Regions from separate parts of the Pseudarthrobacter raffinosi genome, predicted to be linked through region 2. Evidence: predicted binding sites of a transcription regulator. Region 2 holds the regulator's gene; the other holds the start of a gene.

Region 1 (9,910 bases), on a different contig from region 2:
TCGGCGATGCGCGCCCAGGTGATGCCCAGATCCCTCGCCGTCTCGATCTCGGAGAGTGTGAGTTCTTCTGCCGCGGTAAGGGCCTCGCGCGCTTCGCGCTCCCCTGCCGCGGCCGCCCGAAGTCGAGTCTCGGCCAGTCGGACGAGTTTGGCGTCATCGTTCGGTGTCGTCGTCATGTGTGCAGTTTTTCACAGATTCAACTCGTATACCGCATGTGCCGAAATGGCACCTCTGTTTCTATGTTCCCCAACGGACTTTGTGCACCCTTACTGGTAGTCATCAATCACTACCGCTATGGTCAATGGCGAAACCCCGCGGCTTTCCCCCAATGCCGCGGGGTTTCCTGCACCAGCGGTCCCGCTGCGCTACTCGTCCCCTTCGGCCGCCAGGCTCAAGACGCTTTCGGGTGTGGTCCGGCCAAAACGCTCATCGAGAGTCCTCTGAAATCGCGCGCGCCCGTACGAGATTCCGTTCGTCCCGCTCATCCCTGGCCAGCTCATTCGGGGTCTTGTGTCCGTGACAGCGGCAGGGGCACCGCTTACGGGCCTCACGGTCAAGGCGGGCAATGGCCTTTTCCATCCAGCCCGGTTCCAAAAGTGGATCTGTGTCTTCGTGGGCAAGGTCGATAACCCACTGGGGTGTCGGCAGGCGCTCAAGCCTGCGGTCCGTGACGAGGCGCAACCGGGCCGCGGCCCGCTGCACTTCCCGGTCCCCGCTGGTGTCCCTGGCAAGGTCGGAGGCGGACATCGTGCGCGGGTTCCTGCGGCCGCACCCGCAGACATCATGCAGGAGAACTGCCGCCTCGGGTCCCCCGGAGGCGTGTTGCGCTTCGTGCCAGCCTTCCATGTCTCGATTCTAGGCCTGCAGGGCTACGATCCGGGACCGGCGGCTCGGGCTCTATTGCCTCTGGGACCACCCGTTCGATGGTCTTCACGGCATGGTCTCTCCGGGCTGCAGCTGCCGCAGCGGATGGCTCAGTGCAGCGGCGGCTGGACCGGCCACTGGAGGCGAACTCTTCACAGCTACGGCACATTGGGCTCAGCAGCTTCCGCCACGCAGCCGGCCGGGGCCAGGGCCCACACTTCTTTGGGTCCGCCCTGGATGAGCTCACGCCTTGGCCTACAGGAACACAGGGCCGCAGCAATGCCGACGGGATTGTCAGCGCTGCATATGACCCAGACGTTGAAGAGCCGGTATTCGTAGTCGATCTCAATGTTGATGCGGGCTTCCCTGAGGGTCTCGGGGGCGCCGCGGAAATGGCCTTCGCACCAGGCGGCAGCCTTCCCGTCGGTCTCAACCGGAGACCAAAGGTTAGGTCATATTTCTGTGGTCTGGGAGTCATAGTGAACCCCGCATTAACTGGTTTCCATGCCCCTTGCAACATTTCCGATGCAGTATACGAACTAGACGGCAATACGTGTTAGGCTTTATTCAACGTAGGAACAAGCGAAGGAAGCAACATGACAGCCCAGGCCATCATCATCGCCGGATACCACCGGCCGGACCTTGCAGCGAAGCTGGAGGTCCTCCGCTCCCAGTTTGGCTACTCGGAATCCCGCGCTGTGAACCTCTTTGGCAAGACGATGACCTTGGCAGTCATCCGTGGCGGAGAGCTCCTGATTGCAGAAGGCCGGCTCGAACGCTCCGTCGGCTCCTACGCAAAGTTCTTCCCCAAGGGCCATCGGACCGCCGACGACACCTGGGACACCCGAGGCATCATCGGCCACGCCACCGTCTACGGCCGCACTCCCGACATGTCCCGGAACGCCCAGGCCGAGTTCGCGGCAATCACCGCTGAAAGTGTCCACTTCTATTTGGCAACCCGCGAACAGTCCGCCCAGGAAGACACAGCACGCTAGGCAGCAGACGCCTTCGCTCGGGTTTGCCGCTCCGTTCAGACCGAGCAGGCAGAACGCCAGGCAGCAGACGCAAAGATCCTCGCCCTGCTGGACTCCCCGAAAGCCACGCACAGCCTCGCCGCCTAAGCGACACCCGCACTCGCCTCCACCGCATAGACCTCAGTAACACCGGACCAACCAGAAACGAGAAGGCCATGACCACCCAGAACACCCACGAAGAAAAGTCAGCACACAGCCCAGAAATCACAGTGCGGTCCGGCGGTGGCTACCACGCCTGGTGGCCCCTCACGAGCGGCGGCGACTTCACGGCAGCTTCCGCTGAGTCGCAGACCCCAGAAGCCTGACCGACACCCGCACTCGCCTCCACCGCATAGACCTCAGTAACACCGGACCAACCAGAAACGAGAAGGCCATGACCACCCAAGACACCAACGAGAACGCCGCCGGAACCGACGTCGCCGTCTGGCTTGAAAGCTCGGTCGGTTTCTACGACGACTACCGCTTCTCCGCCGTTGAGAGTGCGGACGCAATCCGTACAGCTGCTCTCGAATCAGTCATCCGCAGCGCATACCGGGCACCCACTCGGAGCCCCCGCCGCTGCACCAACCAGAACACCTGAGTTTCGGAGGCGACACCCGCGACGGGCCCGGCCGCATAGACAGCCAGTACCACCCGAAAGAAGTACCCACCGAAAAGAGCCAGCAATGACCGTCCTGAACTTCCCCGCCGCAGTCCCCGCCCCCACTTCCGACGAACAGGAAGCTGGACTGGCCACGACCCTGCTGGCCCTGGCCGATCCCGGGGTTGGTGCCCGTATCGCGGCATCAAGCATCACGGAACTCCTGCGCGAGGCCTACGGCGTGTACTGGACGGACGGTCTCCCCCAGACCGGCACCACGGAGGCAGCGGTCAACTTCGCCGGCGCCCTGCCGAATCTCCCCGACGCCAGGATCGATTACTGGCTGGGCCTGGCCCGGTATGCCGTCCAGGTGGAGATGAAGCACTGGGCAGACGAGGGATACGCCCATCACGCAGATCACGCCCATGAGGTCCTCGTTGACCTGAACGACTACCTCGATGACGACGACGAACAGCTCGAGGCCAGCAAGGACAACAGGGACCGCTGGGCCGAGCTGGCCGAGATCACCACCCACTACGCCATCGCCGAGGGAACAGCGTTCTCCCAGGCCGCCTGACCACTAACCCACTGAAGAGATGAGAGCCAGTCATGACCAGGATTCCAGACCCGCTGCACGCTGCATACGACAAGATGCCTGAGGCCGAGAAGAAGAAGCACATCGAGCAGCACGAAGGCATCGCCGAATCCTGCGAGGAGATCTTCGAGATGTGCTCCGGATACCAGGTCCAGCTCTTTCCCGAATCCGTCCGGGGCACGGAGAAGCTGTACACGGTCCGCATCGGCTGCATCAAATTCAGCTTCGCCGTCGACCGTGCCTACTCCATCGGGAACCAGATGCGCATCATGGAGCTTGGCCTCGGCGAGCTCCAGCGACGCTATGAGGAATGGAAGAAGGGGCACGACCAGCGGCAGCTTGAGCGGGAGCTGCGCAAGATTCTCGATTTGCACGGCGTCACCGAGGCAAGGAACGTATGACCATGACAAACTCCCCCGCACCGGACCTGATCCCCATGGCGGCCGCCGCCATCGCTCTGGGCTCCACCCCTGCATCCGCCACCGTCACCCTCTCCCAGGGCCGCTTCCCGGTGCCAGTGCAGAAGCAGGGCCGTTACAACATGGTGGCCCGCGCCGATGTCGAGGCCGAAATGAAGCGCCGGCCGCACCTGACCCAGGCTCAGCTCGCAGCCGTGGTCAAGGCTCACAAGGGTGCGGAGTCCGGGGTTCCAATGTCCCCTGCTGCGCCCAAGGACCCGGCGGTGGCCCTGCTGGCCGGCAGCCGCTGGGTGACCACCGCCGAGGTGGCCAAACTTCTGGGCATCGCACCGGAGGTGGTCAACACCCGGTACACCGCCGGCAAGCTGCCGTTCGAGCTTGAGCTGGACCCGAAATCCAAGCACGGAGGCCGCCGAGCCGCATCCCTGGATGTTGCCGCCTATCTGGCCTCGCAGGAGCCCACCTGGCCGACTGCCGAGGTGTTCGCCGCCGAGCCTTCCCTAGGCCTGACAGAGGTCAAGAGTGCCGTCGGCGACCAGAGCGCCTGCGGCGCAAATGATCCCGTTACGCTGGTCTTCCTGGCCTCCAGAGCGACCATCACGCCAGCCGACTACGCGCTCATGCTCGGCATCGCCCAGGACACCCTGAAACGGCGCATCCAGCGGGGGCAAGTTGAGACGGTCGGAGACCCGACGTTCACTGGGACCACGCGGAAAACCAAACGGATCAGCTCGGCATATGCGCTGGCCGAGCTGCAAAAGGCCCATCCCGCCGAGTAACGACCGCCCCGGCCCCCAAAATAGTTTGCGTGCCCCCTGGTCTGGTCCTTTTGCCCCCTCTAGAGTAGACAGCGATACGTATTTAATGACATAATCATTAGACCAAGCAAGGAACACTGAGAAGAAGGCGAAACGATGACCTGCACCATGACAGCCACAGATACTACCGTGAACGCAGCAACCGACCAGGCCAACCGAAAAGCAGTCGCCGCTATCGCCGCAGCAAACCTCAAAGCCCGCGCCGGCCGCTCCGGGGCCCTTGCCCACACCAGCACTTCCCAGATCGCCGAGACCCTGGTGGACCTCGATGACAACATCTTCGCCGCCTCCGCTACCCTCTGGAGCATGGATGAGGATGAGCGGATGGAAGCCCTCGGCCTGGATCAGGATGACCCGAAGTCCTACCTCGCCGCCAAGTACGGAATGGCCTCGTAAGCCTCCCGGGCACCACCCAGACCATTCCCCGAACGTTCGGGGGTGTCACCAGACCGAGTGATCAGAACCCGCCGGCTCAGCCCGGCACCACGGAAGGCAACCCCCATGAACCAGCGCAACACCATCGCCGAGATCGCCACCGCCGCCCTGTACTCCGTCCGCACCGCCGAGCAGTGGGACGCACTCTTCACCGCCGCTGCGATGGATGACAACACCACCGAGGATGGCCTCGGCGAGGCCACCGAGGCGTACAACGATGCGATCTTCACCGAGGCATCCCCGGTGATCGTGGCAGCCCTGACCGCGGCCGGAGTCACCTGCGACCAGGACGGCAACCCCGGAGACGGCGTCGCGGCAGCAGGCAGTGTCGGCAGCGGCCACGCCCGCGGACACGTGGTGGTCGTTGACCCGGCCGGCTCGGTTCGAAGCCCGGAGGAAATCCTGGAACAGTGGACCTCCCTGGCCGACGCCGACCTGGTCGCCCAGGACGACTAAGCCCCACCTCGCAGAACCGCCCCGCCGGCTGGTCTGCTGGCGGGCGGCTCTGTCTTTGCCTGGGCACAGGCCCGAAAGGTTTCCTCGCTCCCTCTGCCGGACGGACCCCGCCGGCTCCGCGGTCCCCTTGACTGCCGCAGGTCGTATTCGTAGCGCTACCGCCACGAATACGACCTGGGAGGAGACTGTACTCCGGCCACGCATGCGCATCCGGTGTCCCTTATGTCATGGCTCCGGCCTACAATAAGACATGTGTTCGATCCTCTTTTTGGGCAGCCGAACACGCGTTCTATCTGAGGAGAAGTCATGGTTGTCACGGTGATAAGTGCGCTCTCCCCCAGCCTGGATCTGAACTCACTGGGTATCCCGATGGCTCCAGTCTCGGTGGCCGCAGGATTCCCGAGCCCGGCCCAGGACTACTTCACCGGCCGCATCGACCTCAACAAACACCTGATCCACGACATCACCTCCACCTTCCTCGTCCGGGTCAGCGGCCACAGCATGGATGGCGCCGGCATCTCCGACGGGGACGAGCTCGTCGTTGACCGGTCGCTCACACCAGTGGATGGGAACGTGGTGGTGGCCATCATCGACGGCGAGCTCACCATCAAGCGGCTCCGGCTCGAGCGCGGACGCGTCAGGCTGGCAGCGGAGAACCCCGACTACCCGGACATCATCGTCCCGGAGCTATCGGAAGTATCCGTGTGGGGTGTCGTCACCCGATGCCTGCACCATGTCTAGCGGCACCGATGCGGCACATGTCGCAGATCGCCCACGTGGACGTGAACTGCTTCTACGCCTCCGCAGAGCGGGCGTTCAACCCTTCCCTGGAGGGCAAGCCGGTGATCGTGCTGTCCAACAACGACGGCTGTGCGGTCACACGCTCCCCCGAGGCCAAAGCGCTGGGCGAGCCATGGTTTAACTCGCACCCCGGGCCAAGGAATGGGGCTTGGTCGCACTGTCTAGCAACTACGAGCTCTGGGACGTCAGCGCCCGGATTCGGGTCTGTACACCGTGGCGTACATGAAGTTGTCCCCCGCAGCGAGGTTCGGGCTGTCAGCGGTCTCACCAGAAGCCGCCGCTCGTTCCTTAACCAGCGTGAGTGCGTAGTCAATGAGCGTTTGCCGTATCGCCGCCAAGGGCACCGGCATCCATAGGCAGAACTCTGCGAGCTGATGGGTAAACCTCGTGTACTCCCGCCCGTCAACGTCGATCCGCAAATCGAGCCGCGCCGCGGATTGCTCCGGCACTAACGTGATTACAGCACCCTCGTGCACGAGCTCTGCCGCAAATGCGCTCATGTCGATTAGCCTGATTAGTCGTAGTTCACCTTCAAGTAGCCGCCACCGTCGGTCACCGGCGACCGGATAACTCGACGGGGCCATAAACCGGTAGCTGGCGGTGTTGATCAGCTCCGAGTAGAACACAACTGTCGGGCTCGTCGACTCTATGAAGTCGAGCACTAGCGTCATGACTTGTTCCGGCGTCGCCTGCGCCGTAGCAGCCACAAGGATGTCATTCTGCCCAAGCGAATACACCGCGGCGCCAGAGCTCGATTCCTCGCAACGTTCGAGCAGGTCAGTGACCGCAGCCCAATCGGGAGACGGCAACGACATCGTAACCGCCTGCCGCAGCGAGTCGCCTTCATCCAGAGTGCTGGTGGTCAGATACGTCTCAACCTGTTCACCACGCTGACGTTGCCGCGCCAACCGCCCGGTCGTGGCCTCTCGCAGCGGGGCTGGCCGGTTTTTGCACTCCAACACCACCACACCGGTGGCGCTCCAGCCGACGATGTCGCCCACACCAATAAGTGTCGTCAAATCGGCAATGATTGGAATGAAACCAAGGCTGTGGAGCCTGCTCGCCTGCTCAAAAACGAAATCAAAGTCGGCTCCTTGCGCTAACAGCGATGCTGGTTTGCCGGGATGGCGCGAAAGCGACCGGATCGTGTGTTCGTCCAACAATTCATGCACCAGGCCGTCCGCGATCACGCGCAACAAATGCCGGTGTCTTTTCGCTTCCCCCATGTCGGTCGCGACCTTCGCACCTTCGGCGTCGATGATCGCGTCAGCCAAGCGCCGCTGCCACTGCACGACATCACCCTCGGAAGGGAGCGCCGCCAACTCGAGCAATAGCCCATGACGGGTCTGCTCCCACGTAGCCGAAATTGACATGCTCTTGTTCTCACTGCCTATCGTTCTGATACCCCGTCCAACTTTCTTACCACCCGCGACCCGACGCCCAACTCGCTATGACGTCCCGCGTACTCGACGGCCGACATCGCCTGGACGGGCAACGCCTTCCGCCGCGCCATCAGATACATTCGACCGCGCCCGGAGCTGGATCCAGGGAACGTGCAGCTGCCGCGCTAAGCCCCGCAACTGTCCACCGCCGCCAAACATGCGGTCATGGGAACGGGCCGTAAGCGTCCTCGAACCGCTGCGCGGGAACGAAACCAGCCGCACACATGGAGATAGATACCTCGAACCCGGGGCGTCTACCCAGCGAGTGGGCGCTGCGCCCCCACGTCAGAAAGGCGGAAATGCCATGGCACTTCCCGCAATCTTCTTCCTCGCCGCACTGGGACTCTGGTGGTTCATCGTGCCCCTGGTTCACCGATTCCGGCTGAGCAGCACCACGCCCGGCGGGCTGCGCCTCCACCGGCGCCGTCGCGGCGCTCCTGGCGGGCGGCCTCGCAGCCCTGGCAAACACGCTTTAGCAGGAGTAGAGCTTCGCGGCGTCTGCTTAGGGCAGGCGCCGCAGCGGGGCTCCCGGCGGCCCGGCCTAGCCTGGCAATCAGAATCGTGCGGTGACACTCAGCGGCATAGTCACCACTCAGCACCGAAGGTGCTACAGAGCCCGCACCAAGCTCAACGCACTACTAGTTGAAGGTAAGAAACGCCTCGTTATTCGGACGGACAACTTCTAGTTCATTCGCGGCCGCTGCCCATGCGAATCTCGATCTCTGGACGGTCCCATATGAGTCTGAACGCTTGGCGGCGCTGGTAAACGACGGGCTCGATTATCTTCAGATCGCAGAGACGGTCCAATGCCAACCCTGTAGCGTCGTCAGTCGCCGCCGCGAGGTCTACCGTGGACAGAAGGTCCACAACGGACCTCAGGCTCCCGACCCTCCCGTAAGCGAGCTCGCGTAGACCATATCGATATAGGCTTCGATTGACGATAATCCCATCTCCGCTGTCAATAGCCCGATGCGGTCTTCCGGGTTCGCCATCCATCTCAATCATTCTCTGGCTGTGGCTGCCGAAATAGTCCACGGATTCATCTCCAAGATGGTTCAGAGCCTCTTCCTGGATGTCGGGATTGTAGAGCGCCCGCAGGATTCTGCTGGCTTGCCTCTGGGCCACAGTGGATGCGAGATAGCCGACGCCGATGATGAAGACTGCTGTCCAAAAAAGTGGATAGAACCAGTCTGATGGGAGTTCCACGTCGCCAACGTTGAAGTAGGTTCTGAGCCCGTAGGCCGAGACTGCCAGCGCCCCGGCCCCAGCGAACGGTAGTGAGCGTGCCTTCGTGAAATCCGCCGATGCCTGGGTGGCAGTGGCTTTGACGTTTGTCCTCATGGTCAAGGTTGCATCTGGACGGGAGGGAGCGGCCATCGGTTCTTTGGCCAGATTACTTTGAATGGCCTCGACCATCTGACTCACGAGTGAGACGGGTACTAGATCTGTGGATGGGGACGCCCCTGCTTGGCCAGTCCCAAGAAGTTCACCGCGAGCCTCAATGAGAGCAACTTGTCGTGCGTGTTGCGCTGCGGTGGGTTGGGGCACTTGCAGGTCTCTGAGTTCGACGTTGATAGCGCTCAGGAGATCTTCTTTGGTCGGCTCAACAGAAAGATCGAGATCGATTCCCAGTCGCGCAGCGAGGTCATGTATTCCAGTGTGGGGCATCCCAAGAATTTACCCTGTTGAGCACTCCCACCAATTTGGCGGGCGTAACAACAATTGTGTGCTCGGTATAGACCCCGCGTCTCTGTGGCTGAATTATCTCTCTCGTATGACCGGTTTCGTGGAGACTCCAGGGCTCACCCACTTTCAAGGAGCAAGCGGATACCCTAAGCAGGCCTACGGAGGAAATAGCTGATTCAATGCGCGCCGAATAAGCGGCATGAACCCCGCTAGTCCACTAGGCTCGCCGCGTGGGGGATACAGAGAGAGGTCCTAAGAGAATAATTATTCGACTCGCAGTGACCCACGCCCTGCTGTCTATCTGCATGATGCTGATAGCGATGGTCATAGGGAATGAACTTTTCGTGCTAGTCACCGTGGTCACTTTCAGCCCCCTTTTTGGCTACTTCTTGGCCACGGTGGGACGGATGGACACCGAGATTGCTATCGACGGGCATTCTATGTTCAGCTCCTCATAAATGCCCTCTGGTGTTTCGTGTTTGCGTGGGTTCTGGGGCGAGTCGTTTTGGGACTGCTGGACGTTGCCTCGCTCCTCTATAGAAAAAGACACAACGAGACGGAGCATTGAGCGAAGCGTCAGGGCAAACTCTTCTTCGGACGGGTCCCCCTAGCTTGGCAGGACAGATTCGTCAGTGCGGCGTCCAAACCACGTGCACAGATACGGTGATGACTATGGCAAGCCCCACACCACACGAGGACTCGCTGCTGACACTGGCGTTCGCCCTCCGGGCCAATCCAGGCGCTTAAGCAGTATTGGTCGGGGCCGGTGTTTCTGGCGCC
Region 2 (9,910 bases):
CCACACCGGCAGTCAGCGCAGAGCCGTACCAGCCCATCGCCTCGCCGCGGCGGTCCTCCGCCACCAGGTCTGCCACATGTTCGGAGGCGGCCGACAGGACAGGGGCGCACAACAGGCCCGGAAGGATCGAGACGAAGGCCAGCGTCCAGGTGTCCTGGGCGAAGCCCATCGGGATAGTCAGGGCCGCCATCCCCAGCAGCAGGAGGATCGGCGAAACTGGACGGTGCATGGCCCCGTAGACCAGTCCGCCGGCCACCGATGCGGCGCACCAAAAGAGGAACACAATGCCGAGTTCGCCCTGGTGCCCGCCTGTTTCCAGGGCAGCAACAATGCCAACGTCCGTGCCGCTGAGCACCATGCCGGTTCCAGCCGCCACGGCGAATACGGCCGCTACAGTGGCCGTGAGCCAGGCGAAGTTGTGGGCCACCTTGCCGCGCAGCCCCGCCGACCCTCTGCGGATGCGTTCTGCCCCGGCCGGGACGAGGTCTGCCGCTGCTTCCTGGAGGTGTGCTGGTGCGGCGGAAACCACAGCCACTTCCGCGGCGTGGCGCTGGTCTGCCTGGCACTCCTCAGTCTGCGTGGCACTTCGGGTGGGCGGGTTGAACCACATCAGGAACAATCCGGCCAGTGACGTGGAAACGCCCACCACGGTGAGTCCCAGAGCGGTGAAGCCGCTGGTGGCCACAACGGCTCCGGCGGCAGGCCCGATCATAAACACCATCTCCGTGGCGATCGAGTCCAGCGCAAAAGCGGTCCGCCGCTGATCGCCGTCCGCGAGGACGCCCAGGGACTGGCGGATCACACTGAAGATCGGCAACGTCAGCAGGCCGCCGACGAACACCAGCGGAAGCAGCCACTGGTAGGACACGTGCGGCACCATGGACCAGATGAGGGCCTCTGACACCACTGACGGAATCAGCGCCCGGCGCAGGCCAACAGTGTCCACGCGCCTGCCGCGCCATGGTGCGCCAACGGCAATGCCGATGGTCATAACAGCCGCTGCGGCGCCGGCTGCTGCGTACCCCTGGTCCAGGGTCAGGACGATATGCAGGGTCAGCAGCAGGCCTGCCGCGGAGTGGGGGATGCGGGCGATCATGCCGACCAGCAGCAGCCGCCGGATGGGCCGGTGGGCCAGCAGCTCCCGGTAAAGAGCGAAGTTCACGGAAAATCCTTTGGGTCTGCCCGCGGCAGCCCGGGATCTCCGCGCCAACCGTCAGCTATTGTGCCGCGCGCCGCAACTTGATTTCGATCGAGTCAACACGCTCTCCAAACAATACATTCCGGGACCATGCCTGCTGGAGGCCGGACACCAGGTCCTGTACTGCCAAAGCGTCCAACCCATCCTCAAGGTGGAGCAGCACCTGAAGTTCCGGCCCGGCACCGCCCCCGGTGAGCGTGGCACCGGTACCGGTGAGGACGGCGACGCCGGAACCCGGGAGGAGGGCAAGCTTGCGCACCGCAGGGAAGGCGGCCGTTGCCTCAGCCATCTCGGCTGCCAACGCCGCGTCTGTGTAGGAAGGGATCCACTCCCGTTGTTGGGCCAGCGCCCAGACGGCGGGCCGCCGGACCACGAACGTGACCTCCGAGCCCGGATCGAGCACCAGCAGCTCGGCCCCCTCGGCCACGGCTGAGAGGGCAGCCCTGGCGGCGTATACCGCCACCGGCCGGGCTTCGGGGTGCCAGGCAGCCAAGGCATTCGCCGAGCTGAACGCCGGCATGGCCGTCCGGCCGTCGGCGGCCTTCAGGGTGACCAGCGCCATGTCCGCCTGTTTGTCCGACGTCAGGCCGTCGACGCCGGCCGCTTCCTCGCCGAGCTGGGCGATGATCGGGATAAAGACTCGGGCGGTGGCCAGCGAGGCCACCACAGCCGCTTCGTCGCCGTTGCCGTCAACCAGAGCCGCGACGGCGGCGAGGTAGCCTGCGTCGGCCGTGCCGTCGTCGTCCTCGAAGTTATGGATCCTGCCTTCGTCCCCGGCGAGGCTCCGGCCTTCCCACGGCCGGCCGGCCGAGTCAGTACGGCCGCCCGCGCCCGCCAAAGCCGCCGCAATGTGTCCGGGCAGATGGCGCGGCGGCGGCGATTCCGCTGCCGGATCGGCGTTGTGCGTGCTGTCCACGGAACCGCCTAGCGGCGGCCGGCGACGTCGAGGGCTTCGGGGAGCGTGAAGGCACCGGCGTACAGCGCCTTGCCCACGATCGCGCCTTCCACGCCCAGCGGCACCAGGGAGCGCAGCACTTTCAAGTCGTCCAGGCTGGAGATGCCGCCGGAGGCGACCACCGGTTTGCCGGTCTTCTCCACCATCTGGCGCAGGAGTTCAACGTTGGGACCCTGCAGTGTGCCGTCTTTCGTAACGTCAGTGACAACGTACCGGGAGCACCCGGCTTCTTCGAGCCGGCCCAGGACCTCCCAGAGGTCGCCGCCTTCTTTGGTCCAGCCGCGGCCTGCCAGCGTGGTTCCGCGGACGTCGAGGCCGACGGCGATCCTGTCGCCAAAGCGGTCGATGGCACTGCGGGTCCACTCGGGGTTTTCCAGCGCCGCTGTGCCGAGGTTGACGCGGGCAACGCCGAGGGCCAGCGCCGCTTCGAGGGATTCGTCGTCCCTGAGTCCGCCGGACAGCTCCACCTTGATGTCAAGCCGGCCCACCAATTCACGGAGCAGCCCGGCGTTCGAGCCCCGGCCGAACGCGGCGTCGAGGTCCACCAGGTGTACCCATTCGGCGCCCTGCTCCTGCCAGTTGAGGGCTGCCTCCAGCGGTGTGCCGTAGTTCGTCTCGCTGCCGGCTTCGCCTTGGACCAGCCGCACGGCCTGTCCGTTTACGACGTCGACGGCGGGCAGCAGTTCAAGAACCGGCAGATCGGTTGCGGTGGTCATCTCAAATCCTTTTGGGTGTTGGGTTGCTCGTGGAAGCGGAACTGGGGGTTGCGTGGGCTAGGTTCCAGGAAGCGTCAGCAGGTACGCGGCCAGCAGCGCCATGCCGGCCAGGACGTAGAAGCCCACCTGGGTCCAGAGCGGTTTGTGCTGCTGCCTGAAGGACAGTGCGCCGCCCACCAATAGGCCGGCCAGGCCCATCAGGACAATCGACCACATCTAGGCGGCGTCCGTGGCAGCTGGCTTGCGAAGGCCGTCCACCCAGTTGCGCAGCAGCCGTGCACCTGCGTCGCCGGATTTTTCCGGGTGGAACTGGGTAGCGCAGAGCGGTCCGTTCTCCACTGCGGCAATAAAGCGCGCGCCATGCTCTGACCAGGTCACCAGGGGCGCAGTCATCCGCGGCTGGATCACGTCGAAGTTCCAGTCCTGGACACCATAGGAGTGAACGAAGTAGAAGCGCTGGTCCGCGACGCCGGCGAAGAGTTTGGATCCTTCCGGAACGTCAACCGTGTTCCAGCCCATGTGTGGCACCACCTCAGCGGGAAGGAGTTCCACCTTGCCCGGCCACTCCCCCATGCCTTCAGCTTCTGTCCCGTGCTCCACCCCGGCCTCGAACAGAACCTGCAGGCCCACGCAGATTGCCAGGACCGGCCTGCCCCCGGCCACGCGCCGGCCGATCAGCCGGATGCCGTCCACGGCCTTGAGCTCGCGCATTACAGTCTCGAACGCGCCGACGCCGGGTACCACCAGGCCGTCGGCATTAAGCACGTCCTCCGGCTTGGAGCTGAGGATGACCTCGGCTCCTGCCCGCTCCAGGGCGCGCACGGCGGACCGGACGTTTCCCGAACCGTAATCCAGGACAGTGACCGTCGGCTTGCCTTCGGGCGACACAGGCTTCTTGCCGGTTGCCGGATCGATGACGGCGCCGTCCCGGAGAATTCGGCCGCTCACAGGGCACCCTTGGTGGAGGGGATTCCCTCCACGCGGGGATCGGGCTCTACCGCAGCACGCAGGGCGCGGGCGAAGGCCTTGAACTGCGCTTCCACAATGTGGTGCGGGTCGCGGCCCGCGATGACGTTCATGTGGAGGCAGATGCCGGCATGAAGCGTGATGGCCTCAAAGACGTGGCGGGTCAATGACCCCGTGAAGTGGCCGCCGATCAAGTGGTACTCCTGCCCGGCAGGCTCTCCGCCGTGCACCAGGTAGGGGCGGCCGGAGACGTCGACGACGGCGTGCGCCAGGGCTTCGTCGAGGGGCACGGTGGCCTCGCCGAACCTGCGGATCCCGGCCTTGTTTCCCAAGGCAGTGCGCAGAACTTCACCGAACGTGATGGCGACGTCCTCCACCGTGTGGTGGACGTCAATGTGGGTGTCGCCGGTGGCTTTGACCGTCATGTCAATGAGCGAGTGCTTGCAGAGCGCCGTCAGCATGTGGTCGTAGAACGGGACAGACGTGTCGATGTCCGAAACGCCTGTGCCGTCGAGGTTAATCTCCACGAGCACTGACGATTCACTGGTGGCACGCTCCATGCGTGCGGTCCGGGGCGCGGCAGCGTTCGATCCGGTGAAGCTCATGGTCATATGTCCTTTAGGCGAAGTCAGTGGTGCGAAAGCGAAGGAGATGTGCCGGCGCGCGGCGGCGCCGATACTTCAAGTTTAGGCGGGCAGCCCGGCCTGGCTGGCCAGGATGCGTTCCAGCGACGTCAGGAAGGCTGTGGTCTCCGTCTCAGTTCCCGCCGTGACACGCAGGTGGCCGGGGATGCCGACGTCGCGGATCAGCACGCCGTCATCCAGCAGCCGCTGCCAGACGTCATGCGGGCTGTCGAGGCCGCCGAAGAAGACATAGTTTGAATCGGAGGCGGCAGGTTTGAGTCCCAGTCGGGTCAGTTCCGAGACGATGCGGTCGCGCTGCTCCTTGATGTCCTCGACGTCGGCCATCAGCGCAGTGCGGTGCTTCAGGGCGGCGAGGGCTGTTGCCTGGGTGATGGCCGAAAGGTGGTACGGCAGCCGGACCAGGCGTAGTGCGTCCGTGACTTCAGGAGCGGCGGCCATGTAGCCCAGGCGGGCGCCCGCGAGGGCGAACGCCTTGCTCATGGTGCGGGACACGATGAGTCGCTCCCGGCCGGGCAGCAACGTAAGGGCGCTGGGCGTTCCGTCGTGGGCGAACTCGTGGTACGCCTCGTCAACGATCACGATGGTCTGGCTGGCCTCGCCGGCCGCGTACACGGCCTCCACCACGTCCAGGCCCAGGCCCGTACCGGTCGGGTTGTTCGGCGAGCAGAGGAAAACGATGTTGGGCTGAAGCTCTTTGACCTGCAACGCGGCCGATTCGGCGCTGAGCCCGTAATCGTCGGCCCGCTGCCCGACGATGTACCCGGTGTCCGTGCCGCTGGCCAGGAGCGGATACATGGAGTACGTGGGCGGGAATCCCAGGGCCGTCCGCCCGGGTCCGCCGAAAGCCTGGAGAATCTGCTGGAGGACCTCGTTGGACCCGTTGGCCGCCCAGATGTTGGTGGCATCAAGACCGTGGCCGAGATATTCGGCCAGCGCTTCCCGGAGTTCGGTGAACTCACGGTCCGGGTAGCGGTTGAGGCCCGCCGCGGCTTCCGTCACGGCCACGCTGATCGCGGCCCGGACGTCCGCCGGGACGCCATGGGTGTTTTCGTTGACGTTCAGCAGGATAGGTACATCCAACTGCGGGGCACCGTACGGGGTCAGTCCGCGGAGGTTGGTCCGGAGGGGAAGTCTGTTCAGACGCTCTAGCTGGTCATTCACCTGAACAGTTTAGGTCCGAAGCAGACGGCCGGAAAATGTGACGGCCTGCGGCGGCACACGCCCGAGCCCGCAGGCTCTTTACCTGGTGGGGACGAAGAGTTGCTGTCCGGGGACAACGCCGCCGGCGGAAAGGTTGTTCAACTGGGCAATATCCGCGATGACATCACGGGGATCACGCTCGGGCGCAACGGTACTGGCGATGGCCCAGAGTGACTGGCCGGCCTGCACCGTGACCGAGACTGTTGGCGTTAGCGACAGGTCGGCGGCAAAATCGGCGGCCTTTGCCGGGGCGTTGAGGAAACCTGCCAGGGAAAGCAGGATTGCGGCAAGAATCACCAGCGGGATGCCGATGAGGACAATCCGGCCCCTGCGGGTCAGGCGCAGCGGCGGCAACGGTTCCCTGCGCTGCCTTGGCGCCGAACCCGACGTCGAAACGGGTGCGGACCACTGCCGCGAGGTGAGGTCCTGCACGGAAATGAACTGCGGACGCGAGTCCTGCGAAGCAGATAAAGCTGACATGAAATGAGCCCTCCTGGACCATACTGTGCTGCCCGGCGCGCCCTCCGCGTCCACTTGCCGGTACCGGCCTGAGCCGTCCATAGATTCGAATATTCGAATCCGCAAGCAACGAGTAGAACACATGTTCGAACTTTGCTTCTTCATTTTTAGCACTTATCAACGAATATTGTCGAGACTCGCTAGAACAAATGTTTGAAAAAGCCCTGTGGCTGGCCTACGTTTGGATGAAAGAACAACCACCTCTGTAGTTCATCAGCAGGGTCTGACAATCAACTCCGACACCAGCCCCGGGGCGTTCCAGGCACCAGCGGCCGGAGCGGAGCCGGGCAACCGAAAGGCATTGGCGAACATGGCAGCACCAGCCGCCGAGGGCAAGGCGACACCGCAGCGCCGCCAACCCCCACGGACTCCCAAGGGGCTCACCGCCCGCCAAAAGAAGATCCTTGAAACCATCCAGCGCTCGGTGAATGACAACGGCTATCCGCCGTCGATGCGTGAAATCGGTGACACCGTGGGCCTGGCGAGTTTGTCGAGCGTGACCCACCAGCTCTCGCAACTGGAGAAGCTGGGATACCTTCGCCGGGACCCCAAGCGTCCGCGCGCCATGGAAGTCCTGATGCCGTTGACGCTTGACGGCGGGTCCCCTAAGGCGAACGGGACAACCAAGCCCTCAGTCCTGCACGGCATCGGCGGGACGGTCACCGAACTTCCCTCTGCCATGGACACCGCGATGGTGCCGTTGGTGGGCCGGATCGCGGCCGGCGGGCCCATCTTTGCTGACCAGGTGGTGGAAGATGTGATGCCCCTGCCCCGGCAGCTCGTGGGCCAGGGTGAGCTCTTTATGCTGCGCGTGGCCGGCGACTCCATGGTGGATGCTGCCATCTGCGACGGCGACTGGGTAGTGGTCCGACGGCAGGCAGACGCCTCCAACGGCGATATTGTCGCGGCCCTGCTGGACGACGAAGCCACCGTCAAGACCTTCCGCCAGCGCGATGGCCACACGTGGCTGTTGCCGCAGAACACCCAGTACGAGCCCATCCTGGGCGATCACGCCACAATCATGGGCAAGGTCGTCTCGGTCCTGCGGTCGCTATAGGACCTGCGCGCAGTCAGGCGCCCTTTCCGGCCAGCCTTTCCAGGGCGGCGAACGCGGTCTTGCGGTCCGTGGTGGGCCAGAACGGCGGCAGAGCGGCGCGGAGGAATCCGGCGTAGCGCTCGGTGGCCAGCCGGGAATCAAGCACCGCCACCACACCTTTATCTCTGGTGGAACGGATCAGCCTTCCCGCGCCCTGGGCCAGGCGGATGGCCGCGTGGGTCGCCGATACCGCCATAAAGCCGTTTCCGCCGGCCTGCGCAACGGCGCGGGACCGTGCGGTCATCAGCGGGTCATCCGGCCGCGGGAACGGGATGCGGTCGATCACCACCAGCCTGCATGATCCACCCGGAACATCAACGCCTTGCCACAGGGACATGGTGCCGAACAGGCAGGTATCGGGCTCGTCCGCGAACTGCTTCACCAGGGCCGTCATGGTGGAGTCGCCCTGGCAGAGAATGCTGAGGCCAAGCCGGGGACGCATCGCTTCAGCGGCCTCCTCGGCGGCTCGGCGCGACGAAAACAGACACAGGGCGCCGCCGCCGGACGCGCGGATCAGCGCCTCAAGTTCATCGAGGGCCTCCGGCGACGCCCCGCGGCCCGGCTTGGGGAGGTGCCCTGCGACGTAGAGGATCCCTTGTTTGGGATAGTCGAAGGGCGATCCGACATCGATCCCGCTCCAGCTGGGCGCGCCCTCCCCCACCAGTCCCAAGCCGCCGGCGGTCGGTTCAAAGGCTGAGCCGATGGCCAGGGTTGCCGAGGTCAGCACAACCGTGTGGCCGGCGAACAGCCCTTCGCGGAGCTTGCCGGCAACGCTAAGCGGCGCGATGTTGACCAGGACCGGCGCAGAGTCGTCGGGCTGCGCATAGCCCTGTTGCGGATCGAAGGAACTTGCGCGGGAAAACCACACAACCTCGCGGTTTTCACGGGCCACGATCAGCCGCTCGCACAGCTCGAGGATCAGCATCAGGCGTGAGCGCGCGAGCTGCCGCCCGCCGTCGGCCGTTTGGCTGCCGTCCCCCTTGGAATCGGACAGCGCGGCGCGGCAGGCCTCACGCAATTGGTCCACACAATCCAGCTGTTCGTCGTTGAGGCCATTCGGGAGCAGCCCGTTGGGCACGCCGGCCAAGGCGAGTTCCAGGTTGGCGGCAGCTGCGTTGAGGGCATCCACAGTGATGGCCGTGTGTTTCCGAGCGCCCGACGCCGCAGCGTGGACCATTGCCACGGAGAGTTGCCCCGATACCGCACCGGTGACCCGGTCCTGCAGTTCGTGGGCCTCGTCCACCACCACAACGTCGTATTCGGGAAGCACTGCCAGGCCTTCAAAGGCGCTGACAGCGAGCATGGCATGGTTGGTGACCACAACGTCGGCCTCGGCGGCGTCGTGGCGAGCCAGTTCGCTGAAGCATTCGGCTGCCATGGGGCATTTTTGGGCCCCCAGGCATTCCATGGACGTCACCGAAACTTGCCGCCAGGCCCGGTCAGTAACGCCGGGCAGGAGTTCGTCACGGTCGCCCGTGGTGGTCTTCTCCGCCCACTCGCGCAGGCGCACCACTTCCTTGCCCAGCTGGGACGAGGGCCCGCCCAATGCGGCGGCGAAATGCGGGACGCTGGTGTCTTCGCCGAGGGAGAACAGCTGGCCCTCGGCGGGTTCCTCGGAGGGGAACCCGCCTTCGAGCTTGTGCTGGCAGACATAGTTGGAGCGACCCTTGACCAGGGCCACCTTGACCGGGCGGTCCAGGGCAGGGGTGATGGTCTTCAGCAGCCGGGGAAGGTCGCGGCCCACAATCTGGGTCTGCAGCGCAAGCGTGGCCGTTGACACCAAGGTGGGTTTGTTGCTCACCAGCGAGTGCGCAATGAGCGGAATGAGGTAGGCCAGCGACTTTCCGGTCCCCGTTCCGGCCTGAACCAAGAGGTGGTCGCCGGTTTCGATGGCCTTGGCCACCTGCCTGGCCATCTCGTGCTGCCCACTGCGGCTTTGACCGCCCATGCCGGCCACGGCGCGGTCGAGCAATTCGATCACGAACTGCTCGCCGGCCGTACCTTTGACTTCCCCTGCCGCAACCTCAGTCATGGTTGATGAAGGGTTCCAGTTCAGCCGCAAGGCCCTCACGCACCATCACCAAAACACGGGTACCGTGCTCGCCGTGATCCAGGCTCAGGATCTCGGCATCGGTCTCGTGCAGTTTGCTGATCAGGTCACCGCGGTCGTAGGGAATAAGGAGCTCCAGCTTCACGCCGGGCCGCGGAATCCCCTCACTGATGGCATGCAGCAGTTCGGGGATCCCCTGGCCTGTGCGTGCCGAGACCACTATGTGGCGCGGCTCGCGCTGCTTGAGGCGCTCCACCACAAAAGGATCCGCGGCATCGGCCTTGTTCAGGACAATGATTTCGGGCACCTTGCGGGCATCCACTTCGCTGAAGACCTTGCGGACAGCGGCAATCTGGCCCTCGGGGTCCGGGTGGGACACGTCCACCACGTGCAGGATCAGATCCGCGTCAGCCACTTCCTCCAACGTGGAGCGGAAGGCCTCCACCAGCTGGGTGGGCAGTGAACGGACAAAACCCACGGTGTCCGCCAGGGTGTAGCCGAGGCCATCGGAGGTCTCTGCCTTTCGCACGGTGGGATCCAGGGTGGCGAAGAGTGCGTTCTCCACC

The links. The regulator LexA, encoded in region 2, represses DNA repair genes until DNA is damaged. The targets are predictions, from matches to a motif close to TCGAACANNTGTTCGA.
Region 1: the regulator LexA is predicted to act here: its motif matches at 5,478-5,493, upstream of NG697_RS12600 (LexA family protein).

Annotation. Positions count from the first base shown of each region.
Region 1 is NZ_JAMXBG010000011.1:85,161-95,070, forward strand. Features, by position in the region: gene NG697_RS12550 (hypothetical protein) at 1-176, opposite strand, end outside; gene NG697_RS12555 (hypothetical protein) at 427-846, opposite strand; gene NG697_RS12560 (hypothetical protein) at 1,461-1,859, shown strand; gene NG697_RS12565 (hypothetical protein) at 2,054-2,203, shown strand; gene NG697_RS12570 (hypothetical protein) at 2,272-2,478, shown strand; gene NG697_RS12575 (hypothetical protein) at 2,564-3,055, shown strand; gene NG697_RS12580 (hypothetical protein) at 3,088-3,474, shown strand; gene NG697_RS12585 (hypothetical protein) at 3,477-4,271, shown strand; gene NG697_RS12590 (hypothetical protein) at 4,440-4,706, shown strand; gene NG697_RS12595 (hypothetical protein) at 4,812-5,201, shown strand; gene NG697_RS12600 (LexA family protein) at 5,571-5,942, shown strand; partial or broken gene NG697_RS12605 (Y-family DNA polymerase) at 5,951-6,201, shown strand; gene NG697_RS12610 (hypothetical protein) at 6,188-7,375, opposite strand; gene NG697_RS12615 (hypothetical protein) at 8,132-9,112, opposite strand.
Region 2 is NZ_JAMXBG010000003.1:39,603-49,512, forward strand. Features, by position in the region: gene NG697_RS03775 (MFS transporter) at 1-1,162, opposite strand, end outside; gene NG697_RS03780 (SseB family protein) at 1,218-2,114, opposite strand; gene priA (bifunctional 1-(5-phosphoribosyl)-5-((5-phosphoribosylamino)methylideneamino)imidazole-4-carboxamide isomerase/phosphoribosylanthranilate isomerase PriA) at 2,123-2,869, opposite strand; gene NG697_RS03790 (CG2302 family histidine operon protein) at 2,927-3,085, opposite strand; gene hisH (imidazole glycerol phosphate synthase subunit HisH) at 3,086-3,817, opposite strand; gene hisB (imidazoleglycerol-phosphate dehydratase HisB) at 3,814-4,440, opposite strand; gene NG697_RS03805 (histidinol-phosphate transaminase) at 4,522-5,640, opposite strand; gene NG697_RS03810 (LysM peptidoglycan-binding domain-containing protein) at 5,719-6,159, opposite strand; gene lexA (transcriptional repressor LexA) at 6,509-7,255, shown strand; gene NG697_RS03820 (ATP-dependent DNA helicase) at 7,269-9,326, opposite strand; gene hflX (GTPase HflX) at 9,319-9,910, opposite strand, start outside.